2 regions of the Paenibacillus sp. FSL K6-1096 genome follow, and region 2 is predicted to be linked to the other one. Evidence: predicted binding sites of a transcription regulator. Region 2 holds the regulator's gene; the other holds the start of a gene.
What was found. The regulator NrdR, encoded in region 2, represses ribonucleotide reductase genes. The targets are predictions, from matches to a motif close to AACACNATATATNGTGTT.

Region 1 (3,997 bases), 3.2 Mb from region 2:
GGATAATGGAATTTCATCATCGGTCCAGAACTGCATGATATTCTGGTTCCAGAACATCAGCGAGAAATCGTCATCGGGACGGTTCCAGTTCACGGCTTGAATTGCGCTCATAATTGTATCTTCTCCCTTTCTGTACCCGCGCGGCTCTTAGATAGAGCAGGCCAGGCATTCCTCGACAGACAGCTTGTTGGTCCGGGTGTAATACAGGGATTTCAGCCCTTTGTGCGCCGCATACAGGTAAGAACGGGCCAACTCGCGGGTGGTCACATCACTGTTCACATGCAGGACGGTAGAGATACCCTGGTCGATATGAGGCTGAATTTCCGCAATCAGATCAATCACCTTGAACTGGTCCATCAGGTAGGCGGATTTATAATAGAACACATTGTCCGGACGCAGGTACGGCATCGGGTAGTAGGTGGTCGAGTTGGCATAGGTGCGGGTCTCGATCTGCTCTACAATCGGCATAACGCTGGAGGTCGCATTCTGGATGTACGAGATGCTCGCAGTCGGCGCAATCGCCAGACGGTAGGCATGGTACAGGCCGTGCTTCATTACCTTGTCACGCAGCGCTTTCCAGTCCTCAGTAGTAGGAATGTAGATGCCTGCGAACAGTTCCTGCGCTTTGGCAGTAACCGGACGGTAGTCTGTTGTAATATAACGGTCGAAATAGACGCCACTGGCGTAGTCGGACTGCTCGAATCCATAGAAGGTCTCGCCGGTCTCGGCGGCAATTTCCATGCTTTTCTCAATCGAATGGAAGTTCATGGTCATGAAGAAGGTGCGTGCGAAATCACGGGCCTGCTCGCTCTCATAAGCGATTTTATTTTTGGCAAAATATCCATGCAGGTTCATCACGCCCAGTCCTACCGAGTGCATCTCCTTGTTCGCCTTGGCTACGCCCGGGGCATTGGAGACCATCGTCATATCGCTGACAGCTGTCAGGGCCAGCATGCCTTCATGTACGGATTCACGGATCTTGCCGTGCTCCATCACGTTCACGATGTTCAGGGAAGCCAGGTTGCAGCTAATGTCGCGGCGGATGATATCCTCCTGTCCGTAATCATTAATCTCCGAGGTCTCCTGCAATTGGAAAATCTCGGTGCACAGGTTCGACATCTTAATCTGGCCTACGCCCTTCAGGGCATGAGCTGCGTTGGCGTTGCTCTTGTTCATAATATACGGATAGCCGGATTCAAGCTGAATCATGGCGATCTTGGTCAGCATGTCGCGGGCGTTCATGGCAATCTTCTTCTTCACGCGCGGATCAGCGAGCAGGGTATCGTACATCTCGTCCAGGTCCATATCATCCAGATGCGTGCCGTAGGCCTGGTAGACTGTATAAGGAGCGAACACATGCAGCGGCTGATTGTCCTGCGCCAGCTTGTAGAAGCGGTTAGGCACGATCAGACCGATAGACAACGTCTTCAGGCGTGTCCGTTCGTCGGCGTTAATCTTTTTGCTGTCCAGGAACTCAAGTACATCCCAGCCAAAAATATTATAATAAGCCGCACCCGACCCCTTGCGCTGGCCCATCTGGTCTGCGTAGGAGAAGCCGTCTTCCATCAGCTTCAGGACCGGCATGATGCCCTTGGCCGCATCTTCAACACCCTTAATCGTCTCGCCGCGCGAGCGCAGCTTGGACAGATTGACGGCAACGCCGCCCCCGATCTTCGACAGCTGCATGCAGGTGTTCAGCACATAGTTGATCGAATTGAGGGAATCGTCCATCTCCAGCAGGAAGCAGGAGACCATCTCGCCGCGGCGGCTTTTGCCGGCATTGAGGAAGGTTGGCGTAGCAGGCTGCAGGCGCTGTTCCATCATTGAACGGGCCAGTGTGCGTGCGGTCTCTACATTGCCGCGTCCCAGATGCAGAGCAACCACCGCTACGCGGTCCGGGTAATGCTCCAGGTACTGCTTGCGGTCATTGGTTTTGACGGCATAGTCGGTATAGAATTTGGAAGCCGCCATATAGGAAGGGAAGCGGAAATTATATTCATGGGCAATCCGGTAGACATCCTCCATCTCGTCAGCGGAGTAACGGTCGTACAGGTCCTCGTAGTAATCGTTGGCAATCATATAATCAATCTTGGCTTTGGTATCGCTGAAGGTCAGGCTGCGCTTCTCCACATCACGCATGAATTCAGCTACTGCCTCCTGGTCCTTATCCAATTGGAAAAATCCGGTCTCGTCCCGCTTCATCAACATGTTGTTCAATTCAATATGCCGCAACTTTGTCCACCTCCTGTTTGATCCGCTGTACATCACCGTAAGTGCCTGACAGCTCGAATTTGCCGACAACCGGCACGTTGTAACGCTCTGCAATCAGATCTGCGCTGTGCGCGTATAGCTCGCCCCAGTTTTTGTTGCCGCTGGCGGCGATGCCCTTGAGTCTGGAATGGTTCCGCTCCAGGAACATGGATACCTTCTCTGGAATCTGGCCAAATCCGGTGGTGTATGTAACAAGCACGTAAGGCTCGTCGATCGTCATATGCTCCTCGATTTGAACAGCAGGAAGCTTCAGCTTGTTGATGAATCTTCTCACATTGCCGGTCTTGGAATCGTAAGCAATCAGCATGGTCTCTAACCTCCTGTAACATTAGCTCATTCTTCTGTTCTTTCTACTTGACAAATGAACTTGGGCGAATTCACTAGATTTATGGGCTTAGCTATTATATACACTATATTTAGTAACGTTTAATCATTTTATATACCATATATTGAAAAGTCAAGCGCTGAACAAGCTCTCCCAGCCGCCCAAAATACCCCTTTAAATCGCCAATCCCACGCCCCGCCTGGGTTCTATTCTCTTAGAATTTATTAGACTTTTTTTTAAGGAATTTGCGGGGGCGCAGAAAGGCGTGAACGGGAGGTGAGGGAAGAGGGAACGGCTGTAATTTTTGAAAGCGCTTGGACCTTCGGCGGATTGAATTTTGGTTGTACTTTGTACATTAGATGCTGTTCCAATTCGGTGGAAAATCACATCTGTTGTATTTTGCACACTTGATTTCAGCTAACAGAGGCTCATTGAGCAAAATCTCGCAATTCTAATGCAGGAAATACAATAGAATGGAGATTAACGGCAAATATCGTCCGTTCTATTGCAGAAAATGCAATCAGCGGGAACCGTTTCGCGCGGCAGGAGTCTTATTAGGTGAGAGGGGAGAGCAACATGCAGAGTAAAGAGCTGCCTTACAGCATGGCCTGTGCTTCGCCGGTATCGCTCCGCGAGATGATGGAGACCTACGGATCGGATGTATGGAATTATGCCTTTGTGTTAACCCGCAGCCGGGAGCAGGCCAGCGACATCAGCCAGGAGGTATTCCTGAAGGCCTACAAGAGCATCGGCAAATACCGGGGGCAGGCCACCCTGAAAACCTGGCTGCTGACCATCACCCGCAACACCGCATTCAGCTTAAGACGCAGCAGCTTCTGGCGGAGATTCGCCCCGCTGGGCGACCACCAGGTTCATGGAGCGTCCTTGTCCGCTGAACAGGAAGCTATCGGCAACCAGTATGCTAACCGGATCTGGGAGATTATTATGGCGCTGCCGGACAAGTACCGGGAGGTGCTGGTGCTGGATATTCAGCAGGACCTGTCGGTCGCTGAATTGTCCGAGCTGCTCGGAATTGCGCAGGGAACGGTCAAGTCCCGCCTCGGGCGGGCCAGAGACAAAATAAGAACGGCAATGAAGGAGGAAGACCTGTGAAGACAAGAGATGAGGATGAGCAAGTGAAGGTAATGAGCGGGGCGAAGGACTGGTACAAGCAGGCCGGACGGAACCCGCTGACCGGGCCGGGGTTCACGCCGCAGCTCATGGCGCGTATTGAACAGGCCGCAGCAGCGGGTACTCCGGCGCGAAGAGGACAAGGCCGGTTCGGACGGGCCGCAGGCCTTGGCGCATTGTCTGCGCTCCTGCTGTTCAGCGTGCTGCTCTGGCCGTTTGGCCCGGGGGCCGGGTTTGATCCGGCAGGGAGGCTGGCAGCGGTCTTGGGGC
Region 2 (3,997 bases):
GTCACTTCGTCCACGACCTCGCCGTCCATGATCTTCTGGAGCAGGCCCCGTCCCGTAACCCCATAGAGATCGGACATAAAGGTGGTTAGTTTGATGTTGGCATCCTGCAGGATTTTGTGAATGCGGTTTTTCTCCGCCGTCACCGCCTGCACCATCTTACTCCGGTAACGAGTCAAATCCCGCAAATCCCGGATGTCCTGTTCGGGCACCATACTGCCTTCAATGAGCCCGCAACGGTGCAATTGCGCTAACCAGCGCGCGTCTTGCATGTCCGTTTTTCGACCCGACGTATTCTTTACCCGCCGGGCGTTGGCCAGGACGAGGTCACAACTGCCCTCTAAGATGTTCCATACCGGTTTCCATAACACGCCGGTGCTCTCCATCACCACTTCCCGGCAGCCGTGTTCACTCAGCCAATCTTGCAGGCCGAGCAATTCTTTGGTTGTCGTCCCAAACGTTTTCAGGTGATATTGGGGTTTCTGTTCGATCGGTCCTTTTAACACGCAGGCTACAACGGTTTCCTGATGCACGTCCAGACCGGCGCAACACATACGTACAGCATCCATTCCTACCATCCTCCATCGTCAGTTTACAAATCATGCGCTCGAGTGAGTGTAATTTAATACACGTACTTTTGGGGGCTACAATAGGCGATGCTCGAAAAGCGCAATAGAACGGTTTTTCGAACGGGGTGGGTCCCAGTAACCGTTTCCGCCCTTTGATTTGTATATGTAAGTGTTGACGACTACAGCCTCATTTAGAATGGATGCGACGGATGCCAACCACTTATTTTCATTCCTGGGGGTGACAAGGCCTCTGCCTTGTCATGCCTGTTTTTCGATTACATTCCGTCCACCCGCCTTCGCTACGCCCAATGTAATCAGTTTTTCGATTACATTCTATCCACACACCTCACCAGCGCCGAATGTGATCGGTTTTTCGATTACATTTGGCCTACGGACCTCCGCCATGCCCAATGTAGTCGGTTTTTCGATTACATTTGGCCTGCGCGCCGTGCTCGGTTCGATTGTGTTCGGTTTTCCACATACATTTGTCCCAGATACTTGCGCCATCGCCGATTGTGATCGGTTTTTCATACAAATACTAAAAATCCCCTGAACACAGCAAAAGAACGGCATCTCTGCCGTTCTTTCTGTGATGGACTCTCAGGGACTCGAACCCTGGACCAATTGATTAAGAGTCAACTGCTCTACCAACTGAGCTAAGAGTCCATATGAAATTTGGTGGAGCCAAGGGGGATCGAACCCCTGACCTCATCGCTGCCAGCGATGCGCTCTCCCAGCTGAGCTATGGCCCCACAGGCCGATTTAGAATGACATTATGTATTCTAAAATCTCATTCGAGCGTTATGCTCTAGTCGCTTGAAGTTTCTTATATTTCGTAGCCGACTTCTATATAATACAGAAATCGTCCGCAGGTGTCAACACTTTTATTCAAAAAAATTTCCGGCACAGGGACCGGCCCTGAACCTCAGGCCAATCCCTTTACCTCACTATTCCTGACGTCTCCACACAGAGCCGATTACAGCCCGTCCAGCTCCTCCGTATTCTTGGAGAGCAGACCCTTCAGCTCCTTCATGAACATGTTGATGTCCTTGAACTGGCGGTATACGGACGCGAAGCGGACGTAGGCCACCTCGTCTACCGGATAGAGCTGCTCCATCACCAGCTCGCCGATCTGGCGGCTCTCGATCTCGGCCAGAGCGATGCCGCGCAGACTCTTCTCCACCTCGGAGACGATTACCTCCAGGCGCTCCACCGGCACCGGGCGCTTCTCGCAGGCGCGGATGAGGCCGCGGAGGATTTTGTCGCGGCTGAACTCTTCACGGCTGCCGCCTTTTTTGATGACGATCAGCGGGGTCTCCTCGATCATCTCGAAGGTGGTGAACCGGCGGCTGCACTGCTCGCATTCACGCCTGCGGCGGATCGACTTATTCTCATTGGCCGGCCGGGAGTCAAGCACCTTGGTGTTGGTATGATCGCAGTAAGGACATTTCATAAGCTTCTTCACTTCCTCTTGGTTAGATTGAACAGCCCCGCAGACCTGTAGCCCGTCTGTACGGGGTTGTTATTTATTTTCCAGAAATCACCGTTTAATTGTTGTTATGAATATGCCATGTCCGGCACATAATACAGTTACCAACCGATAGGAGGTGAACAGCAATGAGCCAAAACAACAGCTCCAATAACCTGGTAGCTCCAAATTCACGCGGTGCCTTGGAACAACTGAAATATGAAGTTGCCCAAGAACTAGGTATTACCCTCTCCCCAGACGGATACCAAGGCAATAAAACTTCTTACGAAAACGGTTCGATCGGTGGTTACATCACTAAACGTCTTGTAACCCTGGCTGAACAGCAACTGGCAGGTCAGTACAAATAACCTGTCTCAAACACGACATAAGCTTGCCTAAGAAGTATCAAGCGGCCTCGGCCGTTTGGTGCTTCTTTTTGCATCACAAGAAGAACGTCAGAATTCACTGTACAGCTCGGTGTACTGGTCATAGTAATAAATCACACGCTGCACATAGTGGCGGGTCTCCCCGAAGGGAATATCCTTCACCGTCTCTTCCCTTCCGTCCCACTGCCCTTCATCCAGCCAGCTCTGCACCTTGCCGGGTCCGGCATTGTAAGCAGCGATAATCGCCGTCCGGTTGCCGTCAAACTGGCGGGAGAGCGTCGACAGATACCAGGTGCCGAGTTCAATATTGGATGAAGGCTCCTCCTTCAGCCGCTCCAGCGACACGTCGGGGAGCTTGGCCTTCTCCAGGGCCCACTTGGCCGTGTCCGGCATGAGCTGCATGAGTCCGATGGCCCCTTTTTTGGATTCACGTCCGGTCTTGTAGTTAGTCTCCACCCGGATAATTGAAGCCACAAGGAACGGGTCCATCTCATAAGTCAGGCTGTGCTTGCGGATCTCATCTTTGTAGTAGATCGGATAGAACCACGACATCCAGTTGGTGCTGAGAAACAGAATGGCTGTGAAGCCTATAAATAACAGCAGAAGCACTCTTTTTTTGCGCAGCCACTTCATCATCAGCGGACCAGCCTGTCCCGCAGGGCGGCAACCTGGCGCTCCGTGGCCTCAGGCCCGCCGCTGTTGTCAATCACATAGGTTGCTCTCCTGCGCTTCAGCTCAATGTCCATCTGTGCGGCAACCCGGCCCTCGGCCTGCTCCAGCGTCATTCCGCTGCGCTCCATCAGGCGGGCTAACTGGACCCTTCGGGGAACATAAACCACGATAACCTGCTCGAACAGCGTGTCCAGCTCTGACTCGTACAATAGCGGAATATCAACAATAACCAGGCGCTGCGGATCTTCCTGCTCCAGCGCATTCATTCGCTCCCTGATCTCCCTGCGGATCGCCGGATGAGTCAGGCTGTTCAGCGTCTGAAGCGCTTCCGGGTCCCGGAATACAATATCGCCGAGCGCTGCCCGGTCCAGTGAACCGTCAGGCCGCAGAATCCGGTCCCCGAACGCCTGTACAGCCGCAGCCAGCACCGGATGTCCGGGAAGCATGACCTCCCTGGCGATGACATCTGCATCGACCAGGGCCGCTCCCTCCCTGACAAACAGTGCGGACACGGTGCTTTTGCCCGAAGCAATGCCTCCGGTTAAGCCTATAATCATGTACTCACCTCATAATAACTTCATTATACCCATTGCAATTAATAATAACGCCGGCAGAACGGCGGCATGCTTCATCCAGTAACTGCCGGACAATCTCAGCCCGGTCTTCATCCCCAGCCGCAGAAAGGTTCCGCTGAATATGGCAATCATCAGTGCAGTCGTCCACGGGCTGAACCCGAGCAGCGCAGCGCCAAGGCCCGCACCGAAGGCATCCAGCGATAGGGCAATCCCCAGAATCATAGCTTCCAGCGGGGATATGCTGCCGGAGGCATCGATATCGGCGGAGGACGGAGTGCGGAGAATCTGGATCACGACCCCGAGATGCCGCAGCTCCAGCGAGAATACGGC

Region 1: nrdI (class Ib ribonucleoside-diphosphate reductase assembly flavoprotein NrdI) is a predicted target of NrdR. The motif match lies at 2,678-2,695, and genes of this name have one in related genera.

Annotation. Positions count from the first base shown of each region.
Region 1 covers NZ_CP150274.1:1,975,385-1,979,381, reverse strand. Annotated here, with positions in the region: gene nrdF (class 1b ribonucleoside-diphosphate reductase subunit beta) at 1-111, opposite strand, end outside; gene nrdE (class 1b ribonucleoside-diphosphate reductase subunit alpha) at 148-2,232, opposite strand; gene nrdI (class Ib ribonucleoside-diphosphate reductase assembly flavoprotein NrdI) at 2,219-2,578, opposite strand; gene MHI24_RS08680 (sigma-70 family RNA polymerase sigma factor) at 3,173-3,709, shown strand; gene MHI24_RS08675 (hypothetical protein) at 3,706-3,997, shown strand, end outside.
Region 2 covers NZ_CP150274.1:5,944,314-5,948,310, reverse strand. Annotated here, with positions in the region: gene MHI24_RS26190 (IS110 family transposase) at 1-566, opposite strand, end outside; tRNA gene MHI24_RS26185 (tRNA-Lys) at 1,160-1,232, opposite strand; tRNA gene MHI24_RS26180 (tRNA-Ala) at 1,243-1,318, opposite strand; gene nrdR (transcriptional regulator NrdR) at 1,543-2,019, opposite strand; gene MHI24_RS26170 (alpha/beta-type small acid-soluble spore protein) at 2,184-2,402, shown strand; gene MHI24_RS26165 (lytic transglycosylase domain-containing protein) at 2,490-3,053, opposite strand; gene coaE (dephospho-CoA kinase) at 3,056-3,649, opposite strand; gene ytaF (sporulation membrane protein YtaF) at 3,659-3,997, opposite strand, start outside.